Regions from separate parts of the Vallitalea okinawensis genome, predicted to be linked through region 2. Evidence: predicted binding sites of a transcription regulator. Region 2 holds the regulator's gene; the other holds the start of a gene.
What was found. Region 2 encodes NrdR, which represses ribonucleotide reductase genes. Its sites were predicted from a motif close to CACAANATNTTGTG; they were not measured.
Positions count from the first base shown of each region.

Region 1: a site for NrdR is predicted at 1,830-1,843, ahead of C1Y58_RS22080 (ribonucleoside triphosphate reductase). Genes of this name have one in related genera too.

Region 1 covers NZ_PQDH01000011.1:28,756-33,922, reverse strand. Annotated here, with positions in the region: gene dnaX (DNA polymerase III subunit gamma/tau) at 1-25, opposite strand, end outside; RNA gene ffs (signal recognition particle sRNA large type) at 228-490, opposite strand; gene tadA (tRNA adenosine(34) deaminase TadA) at 604-1,083, opposite strand; gene fucU (L-fucose mutarotase) at 1,114-1,542, opposite strand; gene C1Y58_RS22080 (ribonucleoside triphosphate reductase) at 2,029-4,134, shown strand; gene C1Y58_RS22075 (anaerobic ribonucleoside-triphosphate reductase activating protein) at 4,134-4,823, shown strand; gene C1Y58_RS22070 (diguanylate cyclase domain-containing protein) at 4,888-5,167, opposite strand, start outside.
Region 2 covers NZ_PQDH01000008.1:164,207-169,373, forward strand. Annotated here, with positions in the region: gene C1Y58_RS19735 (glycosyl hydrolase family 18 protein) at 156-1,358, opposite strand; gene nrdR (transcriptional regulator NrdR) at 1,625-2,080, opposite strand; gene C1Y58_RS19745 (metallophosphoesterase) at 2,136-2,825, opposite strand; gene C1Y58_RS19750 (GTP pyrophosphokinase) at 2,898-3,710, opposite strand; gene C1Y58_RS19755 (M23 family metallopeptidase) at 3,804-4,694, opposite strand; gene hisE (phosphoribosyl-ATP diphosphatase) at 4,772-5,050, opposite strand; gene hisI (phosphoribosyl-AMP cyclohydrolase) at 5,047-5,167, opposite strand, start outside.

The DNA.
Region 1 (5,167 bases), on a different contig from region 2:
TACGATATAAGGCTAAATATCCCATATAAACACCTCATATATAATATATCAAACTTTAACTCTAAAACAAAGTAGTTTATATATAAAAGTTTAACTTATAACTAAATCATTCTTTAGGGAGTTAAGTATGTAAAAAATTCTATTACGCTTGCTGGAAAGACAACAATGCCCTATACAGCTGGATATTAAAAAAGACCCTGCATAGGGTCTTGTTAGTATAATTAAATCCGTGCGTTTCGCTTCGACAGCAATCTCCAAGCGTTACCTCAGCAGTTAGCTCGGACCAGGCACCCTCGCGGCACACAGAAGTGTTTACTTAGTGCTGCTTCCTTCCGGACCTGACACGGTTCGTAAATTTCTGTTGCGCAAGACCCAATCGTCATTACCACTTGCTAAGGGCAGACCTTACAGACTGACAGCCTCAGCTCAACATCACCCCTGCTATAGCGGATTGCAGGTTCAGGGCACCGCTACCTCCCCGGCTGCACGGAAAATTTATGACTTATTAAGGCAGTACTAAAACTGCTTCTCTAGTATATTACTTTTATAAGTGTTTGTCAACCGTAAGAGTTTAAAAACTTATTACAATTATTACATTTTTTTCTATTTGTTTTTTTTGTGTTTTTGCTGCTGCCGCATTGCTTTAAAAAATTGCTTCAATAGCTGACTACAGGGCTCTTCTAAAACACCTTCCATGACCTCTACTTGATGGTTAAACTTAGGTTCTTGGAGTAAATTAACAATGGAACCTGCACACCCAGCCTTTGGATTTCGACAAGCCATGACAACTTGAGGTATTCGGGCTTGAACAATAGCACCTGCACACATAGGACAAGGCTCTAAAGTGATATACATCGTACATTCTTCTAATCGCCAATCCCCTATATACTGTGATGCTTCATTAATAGCTTGAATCTCAGCATGGGCTAAGGTACTCTTTTTGCCGTTTCTTTGATTATAACCCTTCCCAATGACCTCATCATGGTAAACGATTACTGCTCCAATTGGAACCTCATCTTCTTGGTATGCCTGCTTAGCTAAATCATATGCTATTTCCATATAGTATTCATGTTGTTGGTCCATTGCTCTACTCCTTTGTAACGAATATATCTCTTATTCAACGACGACACCTTTTTTTAGAATAATGTTAGCATATAATGCTGTCTCTCCTGTTGCAACCACTGCATAAGCTTCTTTTGCACGGTCATAGAAAGCAAACCTCTCAACCTCTTCGATCGCTTTATCGCCTTCATTCTTCTTAATGACTTCCTTATAAGTATCCCATATAACGGGTACAGTAGGATCACCTTTAACTACTTTCATTAAAGCAACTTGCTTTACTGAGTATGTATCTAGTGGTAAGAACTTTAATATGGCATCTAAAATTTCTGGAACACCATGGCCATCTAATCGAACAACTCGTTGTCCCATAGATTCTGATGGAAAGTTACCATCTGCAATAACAATCTCGTCACCATGTCCCATTTCCATTAAGATTTTTAGTAGTTCAGGTGATAATATACTTGGAATTCCTTTTAACATAGAGTATCCCTCCTTTTAATTATTTCTTACTTTTCTTTAATTAATCACTGACTTATCAGTTTATTCATTAGTATTTTATCACTAAATCAATTATTTCACCACAATTTTTTAACGTTCAAGTATTTACATTACATACAAGATGGCATCCAAAATAATTGGAAAATTTTAAAAAGATACTTGAAAAAAATTTTTTAATGGTGCTAAGTCTTATGTATTCCTCTATGGAACCGTTGTCATAGTCTTCCACCTTCCTTGACAACTATATATGGAAATCATTATAATTATAATGCTAGATATTGTGTTTGGGACAAGTTCTAAATATAGAGAAATAACTTGATTTTAAGCACCTTTCAGCACTATTTATGATTTAATCAACCCTCATTTTGGGAGTAACGTTAAACAATTAAATGAGCGTTGAATCATCTACTAAAGTGAAGAAGCCACACTTAAAACCTGGCTAGAAAGTACAGTGAGAGGGGAATTTATATGCTTACAAATATTGTTAAGCGCGACGGGTCCATACGCCCTTTTAATCAAGAAAAAATCAAAAATGCTATTTATTGTAGTCTGGTAACCTCCAATAAGGATCGTAAACTTATTCAACTGCAAAACTTATCACAAGCTATATGTGATAAAGTGGTCTATAAACTAAATAGAAATGAACACGATGGCCAAGCCCCAACAGTTGAAGAAATCCAAGATTTAGTGGAAGATACCCTTATTGAAATGGGTGAAAAAGAAGCTGCAAAAGAGTACATCCTATACCGTTTTAAACATAAAGAAATTAGAGAAGGTAAAATAGCGTTATTGGATGCAGAGAAGATGGTTACAGATTATGTAACACAGCATGATTGGCGAGTTAAAGAAAATGCTAATATGGGCTTTTCTTTGCAAGGTCTCAATAATCATATGATTTCTGAAGTAACAAAGAACTTCTGGTTAACCCGAATTTATAATGAGAATATTCGTCATGCCCATGTAGATGGCGATTTACATATTCACGACTTAGGTTTGTTATCTACTTATTGTTGTGGTTGGAGTCTGGAAGATTTATTACTAAAAGGCTTTGGCGGCGTAGAAGGTAAGATAGAAAGTAGTCCAGCCAAACATTTCAAGACAGCTTTAGGTCAGCTGGTTAACTTTTTCTATACTCTTCAAGGTGAAGCAGCTGGTGCACAAGCATTTTCTTCATTCGATACATATATGGCACCATTCCTTCGATTTGATGAGTTATCCTATGAAGAAGTTAAACAAAGCATGCAAGAATTTATTTTTAATTTAAATGTTCCAACAAGAGTTGGTTTCCAAACGCCTTTTGTTAATCTAACCATGGATTTGGAATGTCCTAGAACTCTTACTGACCAACCTGTTATTATAGGTGGAGAACTCATTCAGGATCATACCTATGGGGAATTCCAAGAGGAAATGAACATGATTAACAAAGCTTTTTGTGAAATTATGATGGCTGGTGATGCCAAAGGTAGGATCTTCACTTTCCCAATTCCAACCTATAATATAACCGGCGATTTTGACTGGGGTAATCCTGTTATTGATAAAGTCATGGAGATGACAGCTAAATACGGTATTCCTTACTTCGCCAACTTCGTTAATTCAGATATGTCACCTGAAGATGCACGTTCCATGTGCTGCCGTTTACGATTGGACAATCGTGAATTACGAAAAAGAGGCGGTGGTCTCTTTGGAGCTAATCCTCTAACAGGTAGTATTGGCGTTGTAACCATTAATTTACCGCGTTTAGGCTATTTATATAGAGAAGAGAATAAATTCTATGAAGAACTACATCGTCTAATGGAGCTTGCTAAGTCATCTTTAGAGACGAAACGACAAGTTATTGAAAAAAATACATTAATGGGACTTTACCCCTATAGTCGCCATTACTTAAAAACAGTTCATGAACGCTTCGGTGTTTATTGGAAAAATCACTTCAGTACCATTGGTATTAATGGTATGAATGAATGTATCCTTAACTTCTTTAATGGTAAAGAAGACATAACATCAGAAGCTGGACAAGCCTTTGCTAATAAAGTTCTTGACTATATGCGTGAAGTAATTTCTGATTATCAGGAAGAAACAGGTCATCTATATAATTTAGAAGCTACACCAGCTGAGGGTACAGGCTACCGACTTGCTCGCTTGGATCAAGCTAAATTTAAGGATATCTTGGTAGCAGGTGAAGATGAACCTTATTACACTAACAGCTCCCAATTGCCTGTTGGATTTACTCCTGATCTCTTTGATGCCCTTGAGCTTCAAGAAGATCTTCAAACAAAATATACTGGTGGAACAGTATTTCATGGTTTCTTAGGTGAGCGTATCGAAGACATCGAAACATGTAAGATGCTCATTAAGAAAGTCATGACTAACTATAAAATACCCTATTTTACGGTATCACCTACATTCTCTGTCTGCCCAGATCATGGGTATATTTCTGGTGAACATTTTAATTGCCCAACTTGCCAGAAAGATGCAGAGGTTTGGACTAGAATCGTTGGTTTCCATCGTCCTGTTCAAAACTGGAATAAAGGTAAGCGTGAAGAATATGCTGAGCGCCAAACTTTTCAGGTGAGTTAGTGAACATACAAGGTTTTATTAAAACTTCTCTTCTGGATTTTCCAGGTAATATAGCTTCTACTGTTTTTACAAGTGGTTGTAACTTTAATTGTCCTTTTTGTCATAACCCTTCCCTTATCTTAGATGAAGGCTCTGATGAGATCATACAAACTGATGTTATTTTAGCCCATCTGAAAAAAAGACAAGGTCTTATTGATGGCGTCTGCATAACTGGCGGAGAAGCTACTTTACAAAAGAATTTACTTCCCTTTATTAGGGAAGTGAAAAAATTGGGTATGAAGGTGAAATTAGATACCAACGGCTATTCTCCTTCTATCTTACAAAACCTTATAGAAGATAATCTTGTAGATTACATTGCTATGGATATAAAGAATAGTCCCAGTAAGTATGCCAAGACTTGTGGACTTAAGGCTCTTGATTACAGCAAAATCAAAGAGTCCATTCAACTTATAAAAGCTAGCGGTATATCTCATGAATTTCGTACAACGATTATGAAAGATTTACATGATCTTGAAGATCTTGAAGCTATATCTGAGGAGATCAATGGTTGTGATCGCTTCTGTTTACAGCAATACCGTTATCAAGAAGGTCAAAATTGTCAGTTCTCGGCCTACGAACCTGAAACACTAATAAGTTGGCAGGAGCATCTGACCTCCCTCTTTAAAAGAGTTGAGGTCAGAGGTATATAAAAAACAAGCATATGAAAGTCATTTTTCATATGCTTGTTTCTTACTTTATATGCTTAACACTTAATTATCCAAACAAGAAGGCTATTTGGTTTCTGCCTCTAGCTTTTGCTTCGTATAGAGCTTTATCGGTTATATGTAATATGTCGTCAATGGAGCTCTCCTCAGTCAACTGCATATTGGCGGCACCGATGCTCAGTGTCACATGATTAGTAATTTTTGAATTCTTATGTCCTATCTTCAGCTGATCCATCTTCTCTTTTACTGCATTTGCTGATTTCATAAGAGATCTACTGGTTGCATCTTTTAGAACAATAATGAATTCATCACCACCATATCTAGCAATA
Region 2 (5,167 bases):
GTTAAGCATTTTTAGTATATGTAAATTATGGGAATAGTTAATCCATAATATAAAGGCACATGATTCAGTATTAATACTGCTAATCATGTGCCTTATTTTCAATTCAAAAATATGTATCTTTAAAAAATTATTTAACTTTTTATTCTAACACTATACTATCTAATCTCTTCACCTAATCGATTCCAAACGTCTAATTCCAAATCAATTTCGCCTGAATAGTAATTTGGGATGCTGCCTATGTACCATAGGGATATCCCGCCAAGTCCTTGTTCTTTAACCAATTTTAATTTGGATTCAACACTGGTCCAGTCTTCATACCATATTGTATTTAGATTACCTGTTTCTTTATTTGTATATAAAATATAGGGGTTAAGAGAACTTTCCCCACGTCTCACTATGGTATCATAGGCTTGTTTATTGGTTATAACTTCATTTAAAGCTCGATCATAAATCATGCTATATGTAGGATGATACGCTTGACCATCCACATACCCATTAATATTTTCCCATTGTGTCGATGCAAAACTAATCTGGAGTAGCCCCTTTTCTATTAAACTTGAATCTGATAGCCCCCCTTTTATACGGCTGATATCCTGACTGATTGTATTGATCGGTGATTGAGGGGATAGTACTGGTTCATTACCATAAAAACCATTTATCCATTTAGCCTCATAGTCATGTGCCATTAAAATAACATAATCAGCTATTTGAAAGATCTCATCATGTTGATAGTGATTATAATTAGTTGATACAGGCACAGTGACATAAAGCTGTTTATTAAGCACTTCGAGTACTGCTTTTAAATCTCTTAGGAACTGTAAGTAAGACTGTTGATAGTCCTGGTTAACAAACTCAAAATCTATTGTCACAGCATTAAAATCCAAAGCAGCTAGAATAATCTGATTCATAATTTCCTTTTCCCTAAAAATAGTACCAAAATTATCTTCAAATTGAGATAATGGTGCATAAACCATAAGGCTGCTATCAATTGAATGAGATTTCATATTATTTAGCACTTCATCAGAACCTTCAGGTCTATAATAATCGTATAGTTGGTCACCTAGTCTTCTCTCTTGTGTCAGAAAGACTTCACCATTCTCTTCATCAATTGTACTCCACCCAAAGGAAATATGATCAAAATTATTGATCGATTTATCCTCAATCATTTGATTAAAGCGAGTATTGGAATTAATGGCATAGAAACCATGTATAACTTTATCGTCCAATAGCTTTTCTTCTAAAACTAAGGTAGCTTTCTCACTGAATTGGGAATTAACACCTACTTCTGCACTATGTACAACATTAGCTGATATCATAAAAAGGATTAGATATAAACTGGCTTTTTTGATATACTGCATCTCCACACCTCCTTTTTTACTTATTATATACTATATTTCTAGTTTATTCAATTAATTAAAGTCAGATACATGATATACTCATAACAAAAAATGGTACACATTACCACACCATCAAAGAACGAATGTAGCTCCGCTGCGTGTATTTATGAAGTTTGTGTTGTTAGGAAGGTTACTTAGTATCAATTAACTGTTTCTAATTGGTTGATTATACGACTTTCCTATATGATAAAAAACTGCCCCAACGAGACAGTCAATTTGATCTAAATCTATGATCCTTTAATCATTTTATTTAATTCCTGCATAAAGGTATTGATATCCTTAAATTGTCGATATACAGATGCAAATCGCACATAAGCTATTTCATCGATTCCTTTTAAACCTTCCATAACATATTCACCAATCTGAACGCTATCTATTTCTTTCGCCATGGAATTGAGTACTTTATTTTCAATATCTTCAACTAATCTTTCTACATCTGTAACAGAAACAGGGCGTTTATGGCAGGATCGTAGAATGCCATCCATTAGTTTATCTCTGTTAAATGGCTCTCTTGTTTTATCCTTTTTTATCACCATAAGTGGTATTGTTTCAACTTTCTCATAGGTAGTAAAACGTTTATTGCATTTCTCACATTGACGTCGTCTTCTAATTGATATATTTTCTTCAGACGGTCGTGAATCAATAACTTTCGTATTATCATATCCACAAAAAGGGCATTTCATAATATTCCTCCTTCTCCAGCTAAATTAATACATTTGAATGGTTCCTAGTTTAAACTTATAGAACCTTATACAGTTGAAAATCAAGATAATCCGCAGAAACAAGATGATAATGAGTTTTCCCATGCTTACCAATCAAACTACTATCAAATGATAGTTGACCATGAAGGTGGCCATAAACAACCTTGTCTACTCCATAAGCTCCCATAAGCTCGGTAAATCCTGATATCTGTTTTTCATCATTAGTTGGTGGATAATGCAGCATAGCAATGATGTACGTGAATCCACCTTTAACTGCGTGATTTAGAGATAGTTCAAGACGCTGTAGTTCTCGTTTATAGATTTTTTCATCTTGGTCAGTAAACATACGTTGATTAGGGCATGTCCATCCCCTAGTACCACAGATTGCAATGTTGTCAATGGTATAGAAATTATTCTGCAAAAAAAACATTTTATCAAACATACTATTCAGCTTAGTGATGGATTTCCACCAATAATCATGATTACCTCTTACTAATACCTTATAACCCGGCAAGGCATCAATCCATCCTAAATCCTCCATGGCCTCTTCTAAGGTCATAGCCCAAGATATATCACCCGGTATCAAAACTAAATCTTGCTCCTTGATGGTCTCCTGCCAATGCTCCTTAATCTTAAGCTCATGATTAGTCCATGCGTCCCCAAAGATACCCATGGGTTTATTAACATTGAAGCCTAAATGTAAATCTCCTATAGCATATATCGCCATATATATCCTCCAAATTGTTAGTACCTACTTCAAGAAGTAATTTGATCTTATTTAAAGCCATAACGTTATCTTTTAACGATTTAGGCTCTGAGCATCAAATACCTCTGCTATAACATCTAATTGTTTATTAAATTCTTGCAGCTTTTCAAATGAATCTTGTCTCAAAATATCTAAAAACTGAGCTTGAATTCTCTTAGCTTCCTCAATATTTCCAACATCATATATATTTTGTATATTATTAACGATATCTGCTACTAATGTAGATTTAAGCTTAAAAAGATTCTGAGCTTCGACGATTTCGTTGCGTATATAGGACATCTCTTGATCTAAACTATGAGCAGCATCTGCTGCATGTATTAACTTGCCTAACAATTCCTCTGGTATCTTTCCATTGTATTTATATTTTAATGAATGTTCTATTGTTGCCCAAAAATTCATTGCTAGCGTTCTTATTTGTATTTCTGCTAATATATTGAATTCACCTAATGCAGTATGCACCGGATATTTTATAATGACATGATAACTACGATAACCGCTTTTCTTCATATTCGAAACATAGTCTTTCTCTCGAATAATCATCATATCTTTCCCAGCTCTATCACGAATGAGCTCTACTACTTTATCTATATCTTCAACAAACTGACATATAATACGAATCCCAGCGATGTCCTCGATTTCTTCTCCGATTTTTTCGAATTCTATTTCTTTCTTTCGTGCTTTCTCTATAATACTAGATATCTTTTTTACTCTTCCAGTTACAAATTCAATTGGTGAATAGTGTCCAAGTCGAGTGTACTCTCTTCCAACACTTTCAAACTTCACAATGAGTTCCTGGACGGCTTGTTCATAAGGTATTAAGAGTTCTCTCCAATTTTGCGTTTCCATATACCTTCCTCCATTCGTGTACATATATATTATATCATAAATAGTATTAAAATGTTAAATTTTTGCCTATAATACACTAGTCAGAGTAAAAAACTAATTGCCTTTTTCTTCAACATATCTAAGGATATAATAAGGGTTAATCCAATATTCTTCATCTGTAATATTTCTTAACATAATACCGAGATGTAAGTGGACCGGAAACTGGCCTGTAGTACCTGGAACTGGGCTATAACCGGTATCACCCATGTAACCTAAAATTTCCCCAGCTTCAATTTTTTGCCCAACTTCCATATCCTCTCGATAACTGTCTAAATGAGCGTAGTAAAAATAATTCCCACTAGGGCTATTAATACCTATTCGCCATCCGCCTTTTTCATTCCAACCCATATTGGCAACTGTACCATCTGTTATACTTAATATTTCTAGTCTTCCTCGTTGATTTTTAGTATCCATAATATCTGTTCCTAAATGAAGTCGATTACCACCATAGGTCCTATCTGCGCCATAAGAATCCTCATAATAAAATTCTTCTTGATTGCCTTTGACTGGGAAACATTTCACATCTGCTAAAGCTTGCTCAAGTATCTCCCCTTGCTCACTATAGATTTTTTCTATTTTCATTTTATCATACCAATGTAGGCTTTTAATGAAGGCATTGATATCTTCTATGTTATAGCCCTTTAAATTATAGTCCTTATTAGCATAATAAGCTGCTAAATAACTATAATAATCAACGTCTTCTATTTGTCCATAGTTTTCAAAATATGTAATGACATTTCTATTAATATAAAAGTACTTAAATTCCTCATAGGGCATTAAAATCTTATCATAGTTCTTAATAAAAATAAATGATAAAACGAAAAATAAAAGCAATAAAATTGCTTTTAGATTTAAAATCCTTGTCTTTTTTCTTCGTCGTTGATATTTCTGTTTTCTAAATGCTGCTTGCCTCCTACTTTTTCTTAATCGCCTAGATCTATTCAAATCATCACCCGTTCTATTATCCCTAACTGTATGACTCTATACATTTTATTATCTTAGTGATGATTTTATACCTCTCTCTATCTCCTCTTACTTAATTCCTTATCAATATCATTCCAGTCAATACCAAGTTCTACTAATAAAACTGTGATATGATACATTAAGTCTGCGACTTCATAAACAACTTCAGAAGACTCATTATTTTTTGATGCAATGATTACTTCTGCACTTTCTTCACCAACTTTTTTCAGTATTTTATCAATTCCAGTATCAAGTAAATAATTCGTATAAGACCCTTCTTTTGGATTCTCTTTTCTATCATTAACTACCTTCATTAAATCTGATAATACATCTTTCATTTATATATATCCACCTTCCTATAGAAACATGTTCTGTGATTGGTGTGACAAGCTGGACCGACTTGATCTATAAGAGCTAATAGACAATCATTATCACAATCGATTAAGAGTTCTATT